DNA from 4 places in the Streptomyces sp. NPDC107471 genome. Region 2 is predicted to be linked to each of the others. Evidence: riboswitches for the same ligand, from Rfam matches in the RefSeq annotation. Region 2 holds a riboswitch; each other region holds the start of a gene.
What was found. Region 2 has a riboswitch for cyclic di-AMP ahead of ACZ66S_RS14500 (M23 family metallopeptidase). Riboswitches for the same ligand answer to the same signal wherever they lie in the genome.

Region 1: it holds a riboswitch for cyclic di-AMP, as region 2 does, so the genes downstream of both, ACZ66S_RS10570 (M23 family metallopeptidase) here and ACZ66S_RS14500 (M23 family metallopeptidase) in region 2, are expected to answer to the same signal.
Region 3: it holds a riboswitch for cyclic di-AMP, as region 2 does, so the genes downstream of both, ACZ66S_RS17510 (M23 family metallopeptidase) here and ACZ66S_RS14500 (M23 family metallopeptidase) in region 2, are expected to answer to the same signal.
Region 4: it holds a riboswitch for cyclic di-AMP, as region 2 does, so the genes downstream of both, ACZ66S_RS31490 (transglycosylase family protein) here and ACZ66S_RS14500 (M23 family metallopeptidase) in region 2, are expected to answer to the same signal.

Annotation. Positions count from the first base shown of each region.
Region 1 covers NZ_JBVJPC010000003.1:237,562-239,753, forward strand. Annotated here, with positions in the region: gene ACZ66S_RS10565 (alpha-galactosidase) at 1-538, shown strand, start outside; cyclic di-AMP (ydaO/yuaA leader) riboswitch at 847-1,007, shown strand; gene ACZ66S_RS10570 (M23 family metallopeptidase) at 1,010-1,957, shown strand.
Region 2 covers NZ_JBVJPC010000004.1:138,700-140,891, forward strand. Annotated here, with positions in the region: gene ACZ66S_RS14495 (M16 family metallopeptidase) at 1-591, shown strand, start outside; cyclic di-AMP (ydaO/yuaA leader) riboswitch at 791-952, shown strand; gene ACZ66S_RS14500 (M23 family metallopeptidase) at 966-1,718, shown strand; gene ACZ66S_RS14505 (GntR family transcriptional regulator) at 1,909-2,192, shown strand, end outside.
Region 3 covers NZ_JBVJPC010000005.1:17,404-19,595, forward strand. Annotated here, with positions in the region: gene ACZ66S_RS17505 (PrsW family intramembrane metalloprotease) at 1-207, shown strand, start outside; gene ACZ66S_RS17510 (M23 family metallopeptidase) at 338-1,363, opposite strand; cyclic di-AMP (ydaO/yuaA leader) riboswitch at 1,375-1,532, opposite strand; tRNA gene ACZ66S_RS17515 (tRNA-Met) at 1,858-1,931, opposite strand; gene ACZ66S_RS17520 (hypothetical protein) at 2,051-2,192, shown strand, end outside.
Region 4 covers NZ_JBVJPC010000010.1:261,454-263,645, reverse strand. Annotated here, with positions in the region: gene eno (phosphopyruvate hydratase) at 1-277, opposite strand, end outside; gene ACZ66S_RS31490 (transglycosylase family protein) at 574-1,257, opposite strand; cyclic di-AMP (ydaO/yuaA leader) riboswitch at 1,262-1,439, opposite strand; gene ACZ66S_RS31485 (transglycosylase family protein) at 1,645-2,192, opposite strand, start outside.

The DNA of each region.
Region 1 (2,192 bases), on a different contig from region 2:
GGACAACACCGACCCCCTCGACCGGCTCGCCATTCAGTACGGCTTCAGCCAGATCCATCCCGCGCGGGTGATGGCCGCCTGGGTCACCGACAGCCCGAACACCCAGCTCAACGGTCGGGTGAGCTCGCTGCGGTTCCGGTTCGTGAGCGCCATGGCCGGGGTGCTGGGGGTCGGCGGGGACCTCACGGAGTGGAGCGAGGAGGAGCTGGCCGAAGCCCGTCGGTGGGTGGACCTCTACAAGGAGATCCGGCACGTGGTGCAGCGCGGCGAGCTGCACCGGCTGCGGCCGCCGCGGGGCGGACTGAGCGCGGTGCAGTACGTCCTCGGGGACGAGACCGTCGTCCTCGCCTGGCTCCAGGCGCAGAAGTACGGCGAGCCCGTCGCCGCGCTGCGGCTGCGCGGACTCGACCCGACAGCGACGTATGAATGCCTCGAAACGGGCGAAGTGTACCGAGGGGGCGTACTGCTGCACCACGGACTTCGTACCGGTTTGCGCGGAGATCTCGATGCGACGGTTATCCGACTGCGTCGCATCTAGGGCTTCTGTCCGAATTGGCGCTTTACGCCCAACTCCACCCAGGATGAGGGTTCCTGTGAATTCGTGACGTGAGCAGCGTCATATCCGTGACGGTGCGTCGCGCGTCATGTTCACGTAATTCATGGGTCCGACAAGGGGATTCGGGTGGGTGAAGGGTGTCCGATGCACTCAGGGTGACCGGTAATTCCCATTAGGGATCAACAGAAACGCCCGCACGGGCAACCACTCACTTGTCCCTTTGCGTCTTGCTCGTTTACGTTCGCCACCGATCCGGTCGGACGCCCAATCCTGCCGCCGAACGGATTCCGCACATCTACTCACCCGTGTACGGCAGGAGCGGGGGACCCACAGGCACAACCGCCTGTTCCGGTCTCCGGAACAGGCTAGGGGTTAAGTCGCGTTTCGGCGCGGCCGGGCATCTCCAGCTCGCACCCGACAGCTCACCTCGCAGGCGCCGGAGAGGAATTCGTCATGCCCGCGAAGGGTAAGCACCGCCGTCCGAAGTCCCAGCGCTTCGCCCGCTCGATCGCCGTCGCCGGAACCGGGGGCGCCGCGCTCGCCCTCCCGCTCATGGGAGCCACCGGAGCGCACGCCGCCCCTTCCCAGTCCGTTTCGGAAAAGGCCGTTCAGTCGCTTCCGGTCACGCAGAAGTCCGCCGAAAAGACGGCCGCGAAGAAGGACAGCGCGAAGACCGCGACCGTGCGCACCTATTCGGTGCGGGTCGGCGACTATCTCTCGAAGATCGCCGACGAACAGCACGTCAGCGGTGGCTGGAAGAAGCTGTACGCCGACAACCGTCAGGCCGTCGGTGACGACCCGTCGCTGATCCACCCGGGTCTGAAGCTCTCGATCGGCAAGAAGGCCAAGACGAGCGCGACGAAGTCCCACTCGTCGTCTTCGTCTTCGTCGTCCTCGTCCTCTTCCTCTTCTTCGGCGAAGACCGAGAAGACGGAGGCGAAGAAGTCGTCCGCCGAGTCGGCGGCCGCCACGCAGAGCTCGAACACCGCCAGCGGCTTCACGCTTCCGGTCAGCGGCGCCACCATCGGCACCGGGTACCGCGTCTCGGGCAGCATGTGGTCCAGCGGCTACCACACCGGTGTCGACTTCGTCGTCCCGACCGGCACCTCCCTCAAGGCCGTGGGCGCGGGCACCGTCGTCTCCGCGGGCTGGGGCGGCGCCTACGGCAACCAGGTCGTCATCAAGCTGGCTGACGGCTACTACGCGCAGTACGCCCACCTGTCCCAGCTCTCCGTCTCGGCCGGCCAGGCCGTGACCGCGGGCCAGCAGATCGGCCTCTCCGGCGCGACCGGCAATGTGACCGGCCCGCACCTGCACTTCGAGATCCGCACCACGCCGGACTACGGCTCCGACGTGGACCCGGTCGCCTACCTCCGTTCGAAGGGCGTCGCCGTCGGCTGACGACGCCTCATGTGCCACCGAAGGCCGGACCCCGATCCCCGGGTCCGGCCTTCGGTGTGCGCGGGGGAGGGGCCGCGGGCGCACCTGCCCGCAGCTTCATGATCAGTTCATTGCGTTCCTGTGGCGGGCACACTCGGGGCGTCGACAGGTGGGGGAGGGGCGGGGCACAGTGAACTCCCCTGCTGTGCAAGCGCTTTCTAAGGGTCCAGTCCCTTCACGAAAGGAACCGTCCGCC
Region 2 (2,192 bases):
CTCCTGATCGGCCGTGTCGGCGCCGACCGGCACGCACGCGTGTGGCCCGCGCAGGTGCTCGGCACGTACTGCCTCGGCGGCACCCTCACCTCCCGCCTGGACCGCGTCCTGCGCGAGGAGAAGGGTTACACCTACGGCGTACGGTCGTTCGGGCAGGTCCTCCGGTCCGCCCCGGACGGCTCGGGCGCGGCGATGCTCGCCATCAGCGGCTCGGTCGACACGCCGAACACCGGTCCCGCGCTGGACGACCTGTGGAAGGTGCTGCGCACGCTCGCCGAGGGCGGACTCACCGACGCCGAGCGCGATGTCGCCGTGCAGAACCTCGTGGGCGTGGCGCCGCTCAAGTACGAGACGGCCGCGGCCGTCGCGAGCACGCTGGCCGACCAGGTCGAGCAGCACCTGCCCGACGACTACCAGGCGACCCTGTACCAGCAGCTCGCCGCGACCGGCACCGTGGAGGCCACCGCGGCCGTCGTGAACGCCTTCCCGGTGGACCGGCTGGTGACGATCCTGGTCGGCGACGCGGCGGCCATCAAGGAGCCCGTCGAGGCCCTCGGCATCGGCGAGGTCAAGGTCGTGAGCGCCGAGTAGCCGAGCAACGGCACGCGCGGGGAGGGGCCCTGGTGACGACGGCGTCACCAGGGCCCCTTGATGTCCGAATTGGGTGGGAGGTTGCCTGTCTGCCCTGTGGGATGCGCTACAAACACCCTGATTCGTTTGGGTCTTGAAAGCAGCCCCGCTTAGCGTCTTCCGGGCTGTCCGTCAGGCACTGCGCCGCGCCCGCGGCACCGGACAGTCATCGCCGAGTCCCCGTACGGCGCGAGCCAGGGGAGCCGGGGACCCACACAGTCCCTGGGGTGAATCGGACGCCCGCGCGACCGCGAGGGGGCCCGTAGGAGACCTTCCTGCTCCGAACCCGTCAGCTAACCCGGTAGGCGAGAAGGAAGGAAAGGACCAGCCACCACATGGCGTTCACCTGCGCCACCGGGAAGCACCGTCGTCCCAGCCGCATGAAGCGCACCACCGCCCGCGCGGCGGGTGTCGCGGCCCTCGCCACCACCGGCGTCATCGGCACCATCGCCGCCCCCGCGCTCGCCGCCGACAACTCCGTCGAGCAGACCGGTCTCATGCCCGTCGTCTCCGTCGGCGACTCCCTCGCGGCCCAGCTCGACGCCCAGGCCGAGGCCCAGGCGCAGGCCGCCGCGCAGAAGAAGGCGGCCGCCGAGGCCAAGCGCAAGGCCGAGGCGCGCGCCAAGGAGATCCGCGAGGCCAAGGAGCGCGCCGCCCGCGAGGCCGAGCGCAGGCGCCTCAACGCCTTCGTCGCCCCGATCTCCGGCTCCTACATCTCCACCGGCTACAAGAGCGGCGGCTCGCTGTGGTCCTCCGGCAGCCACACCGGTGTCGACTTCCACGCCGCCAGCGGCACCTCGGTCCACGCGGTCGGCCGCGGCACCGTCGTCGAGGCGGGCTGGGGCGGGTCGTACGGCAACAACGTCGTGATCAGGATGGCCGACGGCACGTACACCCAGTACGGCCACCTGTCGTCCATCGGTGTCTCGGTCGGCCAGTCCGTCACCCCCGGCCAGCAGATCGGCCTCTCCGGCGCGACCGGCAACGTCACCGGCCCGCACCTGCACTTCGAGGCGCGCACCAGCCCCGAGTACGGCTCGGACATCGACCCCGTCGCCTACCTGCGCTCGCACGGCGTGAACGTCTGACGTCCACCGCGCGATCCCTCCGCGACGCCCCCGGCTCCGCGAGCCGGGGTTTCGTCGTTTCCGGCACCCCGTTGTCCAAAAAATATACCTGGATTCCGGTCCGCCGTCGGAAATTCCCGCCCTTTGCAATAGAGTCACTGAACACACGTCAATCGGCGACGTTTCACGGGGATTAAGACGGAGGTCGGACATGCGTATTCCGGCGCACTCGGTATGCACGGCGATCCGGGACGACATCGTCGCCGGTGTCCACGCGCGCGGGAGCCGGCTCACCGAGGAACTGCTCGCCCGCCGCTACGGCGTCTCCCGTGTCCCCGTCCGCGAGGCCCTGCGCACCCTGGAGGCCGAGGGCTTCGTGGTGACGCGGCGGCACGCGGGCGCATGCGTGGCCGAACTGACCGAGCAGGAGGGCGCCGACCTCCTGGAGATGCGCATGCTGCTGGAACCGCTGGGTGCCTCCCGGGCCGCCCAGCG
Region 3 (2,192 bases), on a different contig from region 2:
TGGCGCCGACGGGACATCGCACGCCCCGCCCTGGACCACGCGGCCCGGATGACCGCGCCCCCGGTACCGGTGGCCGCGCCGCCCTGGCCGGTGTACGGCGTGTACGGCCACCCGCCCCAGCCGGCGCAGCACGGGCACCCGGCGCATCCGGTGCACGGGGTGCACCCGGCGGTGCCGTACCCCGCCTACAACCCGTACCGGACCTGACCGTCGTACGAGGGCGGTGCCTGAGCCGAGCCGGCGGGCGCCGGGCCGCGGGGAGGCTGCGGACACACCGACAGCCCTGGCGTCGGGGGGACGTCGTCAGGGCTGTCGGAGTTCGCGGGGGGGGGGAGCGTCAGGGGGTGAGGCCCTTGCCGCGCAGCCACGCCATCGGGTCGATCCCGTCGGCGGAGCCGCCCGGGTGGACCTCCAGGTGCAGGTGCGCGCCGGTCACGTTGCCGGTGGCGCCCACGCGGCCGATGACGTCACCGGTGGCGACCTTCTGGCCGACGCTGACGTTGATCGAGGACTGGTGGCAGAACCACAGCTCGGTGCCGTCGTCGAGGGTGAGGATCGTGCGGTAGCCGTAGGAACCGGCCCAGCCGGCCTCCGTGATGGTGCCGCTGTGGACCGCCTTGATGAGCGTGCCCGTGGGAGCGGCGAAGTCGAGGCCCGTGTGGTAGCCGGAGGACCACAGGGAGCCGGCCTGGCCGAAGGTCGAGGTGATGGTGTACGACGAGGTCGGCAGCGTGTACTGCTTGGCGAGCTCGGCGAGGCGCTCGGCCTCGGCCTTCTTCGCGGCCGCCTCCTCCGCCTTCTTCTTCGCGGCGGCGGCCTTCTCCTGGGCTTCCTTCTCCGCCTTGGCGGCGGCCGCGTCGGCCTCCTTCTCGGCGGCGGCCGCGACGGCCTGGGCGGCCTTGGTGTCGATCTGGTCCTGCTGGAGCTCGGCCTGGGCCAGGATGCGCGAGCGCAGTGCCTCGCCGGCGTCCGAGGTGCCCTCGGCGGTGTCGGCGGTGGTGGCGCCGACGCTGCTGAAGGCGCTCGTGTCGTCCGCGGCGGAGTCGGAGTCGTCCGAGATGAGCGAGCCCACGTTGGGCAGGTCCGGCATGGAGATGGAGACCGGCGGCTTGCCGGTGTTGGCGCTGGCCATCCCGCCCGCGCTGACCGCGGCTATGACGCCGACGCCCAGGACGGTGGAGCTACGGGCGAATCCGCCGCCACGCTGCTTGGCTACGCGATGCCGGCCTCGTACGGGGGCGAGGGAGTCCGCGGTCGGGTTCCACTCGCCGAGCGGAGCCTCGTCGTCGGCACGGTAGCCGCCGTACACGAGGGTGTCGCTCGGAACGTACGGCGCCTCGGGGGCAGGCGGGTTGGACGCCACGTGGGCGCACTCCTTTCCTTCCTTCTCGCCTACCGGGTTAGCTGACGGGTTCGGAGCAGGAAGGTCTCCTACGCGCGTATACCCACCGTGCTGCCACGGCGGACTACGAGCGATTCACCCCAAGGTGGTGGTTCCCCGGTTCCCTTGCGGAATTCGGCGCGTGAGCACGGAGCCGTCTCTTGTGACGGCTGGGACGACCGCGCTGCGTTATCGAACGTTAATAGACCCGGGGGCCCGATTCCAAGCTGTTCCGCTTGATCATTAACGAAACCCCGCTGGACTTACGGCCCATGAACGGCGAAAAACGGGCGAGTTGACCATGCCTCAGACAACACAGGGATGTTGACGGTGTGTCAGTTGTTATGCGGAGGGCGCTCATCCGCTCACCCCACGTGACGAAGGCCGTCGCGGCGCCTCCTGGCACGGAGGACCGCGGACGCGGAAAACACTCAGGGCCGGAACCCATTCACTGGATTCCGGCCCTGAGCCTTCAGTAGCGGGGACAGGATTTGAACCTGCGACCTCTGGGTTATGAGCCCAGCGAGCTACCGAGCTGCTCCACCCCGCGTCGTTGTGTGACCAGCATACGTCATCCGCGAGGTGCTTCGCGCCAGGGTTGTTCCAGGGGGCCCGGCGGCCGCGCGGGGCGGCGTACCGTGGCGGCCCTCACGGAGACGAGGAGGAGTCATGGCGGCAGCCGACGAGCGGCCGGTGGAGATCGGGAAGCGGGACGTCCCGCTCTCCGGCGGCCGGACCCTGCGGGTGACGGAGTTCGGCAACGGCAGCATCCGCCTGGCGGTGCACACGGGCTCCCCCTACGTGGTGACGA
Region 4 (2,192 bases), on a different contig from region 2:
CGATCAGACGCTGCTCGGTGGCGTCGTAGCCGACGAGCTCCGGGCCGATCTGCTCGATGACGGCCAGGACGGCCTTCTCGACACCCTTGCCGTAGTAGCGGTTCGGGTCACCGTCGCGCAGCTCGATGGCCTCGAAGGCGCCCGTGGAGGCGCCGGACGGAACGGCGGCACGACCGGTGCTGCCGTCGTCGAGGCCGACCTCGACCTCGACCGTGGGGTTGCCTCGGGAGTCCAGGATTTCCCGGGCTACGACGACGTCGATGGACGGCACGAGCATCTCCTTCTTGGGATGTGACACGGTCCGCCGGGACCGCGGTGGGTTCTGCGAGACCGAGCCTAACCGGCTCGGGGGGATCGGCGACCGTGTGGACCGACCCATGGACAGAACCGAGAGTAAATTGTTTCCGAACTGAACAAAGACGGGCCGGTACCCGCGCATGAAAAAGCCCCGCCCCGGTGCGTACGGGGGAACACGCACCGGAGCGGGGAGCCCGTGGGGACGGGGGGGGTGACCCTCACGAGGTCTTCAGTATGAGGACCACGCCTGTGAGGGCACTGTGGTTCAGCCAGGTGTCACTTCAGGTGGAGCTGCTGGCCCGGAAAGATGAAGTCGGCATCGTCGATGATGTCCTTGTTCAGCTTGAACAGCTTCTGCCAGCCGCCCTTGACCTTGTGCTTCTCGGCGATCGAGCTGAGGGTGTCACCCTTGACGACCTTGTACTCGCCGTCGCCCTTCTTGACCTTCTTGCCGGTCGGCGTGGTGACGGTCTTCTTGGCGGCCGGACGCTCGGTCGAACGCGAGGCGCTCTGCTCCTCGGTCGAACGGCTGCTCGTGTTCGAGGAGCTGCTGGAGGAGGACGAGCTGCTGCTGCCGCCGTTGTAGGCGGCGCTGGACAGGCCCGTGCCGCAGACCGGCCAGGCACCCTTGCCCTGGGAGGCGAGGACCTTCTCGGCGACGGCGATCTGCTGGGCCTTGCTGGCCTGGTTGGCCTGCGCGGCGTACTGCGTGCCGCCGTACGCGGCCCAGGTGGAGGCCGAGAACTGCAGGCCGCCGTAGTAGCCGTTGCCGGTGTTGATGGACCAGTTGCCGCCGGACTCGCACTGGGCGACGGCGTCCCACTCGGAGGCGGTGGCGGCGGAGGCGCTGCCGGCCGCCATCAGCGGGGCGGCGATGGCGACACCGGTGACGCCGGCGAGCGCGGCGACGCGGGTGGCCTTGGACGGACGGCGGTGCTTGCCCTTGCCGGAAAACAGCATGGATCGATCCCCTCACCGACGCCTGCGAGGTGAGCTGTCGGGTTCGGGCCGGTTGAGTTGCCCGGTCGCGCTCGGCGCCTTGCGGCTCCTTGCACGGCTTCACCCCTAGCCGGTCCAGCGTGAACTGCTGGGTCCGGCGCTTACCTTGGGTCCCCCGCTCCTGCCTACGGCGCTTGACGCGACGACTGTTCCCGTACGGCCGCTGGCAGGATTCGGCGTTGCGACAGACGGGGCTCGGGTTGCCGAGCGGTCACGACCGTAGACACGCGCTCGGCGGAATTTCAAAGACGATCAGGGCTTCTGAGACTCATCCCACACTTTCACCAAAGTGGACATTCGGCGCGAAGCGTGACGTGAACTCCCGTTGTTTTTCAGGTCTTTTCGACCCTATTCCGCCCCTGTGTCGAGCGTCTGACCGGCGGAGATGTTGCTCGGGTCGGCCCCGATGCGGTCCCTGTTCTCGGCGTAGAGCGCGCGCCATCCGCCGTCGAGGCCAAGGGAGTCGGCGATGGAGGCGAGGGAGTCGCCCTCCTGGACCGTGTAGGTGGCGGCGTGCCGGCCGGTCGAGGAGGAGGCCGTGCTCTTCGTCGTGTTCTCCACGACACTGTCGCCGCGGTGCTTGCCGGAACCCAGGGCGCCGACGTCGACGAGGGCCGAAGAACTGCCCTCCTGCCACGACTTGTCCGCTTCGTCCTCTTCTGCGCTCAACACGGGCGAGCTGTCGGAAGGCTGTGCGTCCTGCTTGGCGGAACCCTCGGACTCCGAACCGTTCTTTTTGTCCGGCTTGGCCGAACTGTCACCGCCGGAGGGGGTGGCCGACGGCGAGGGCGTCGCGGACGAACCGTCCAGCGCGTCGAGCAGACCCGAGGACTCCTCGGAGTCCGACGAGTTGGAGGAACCGGATGAAGAGGAAGAACCGGAGGAACCGGAGGAAG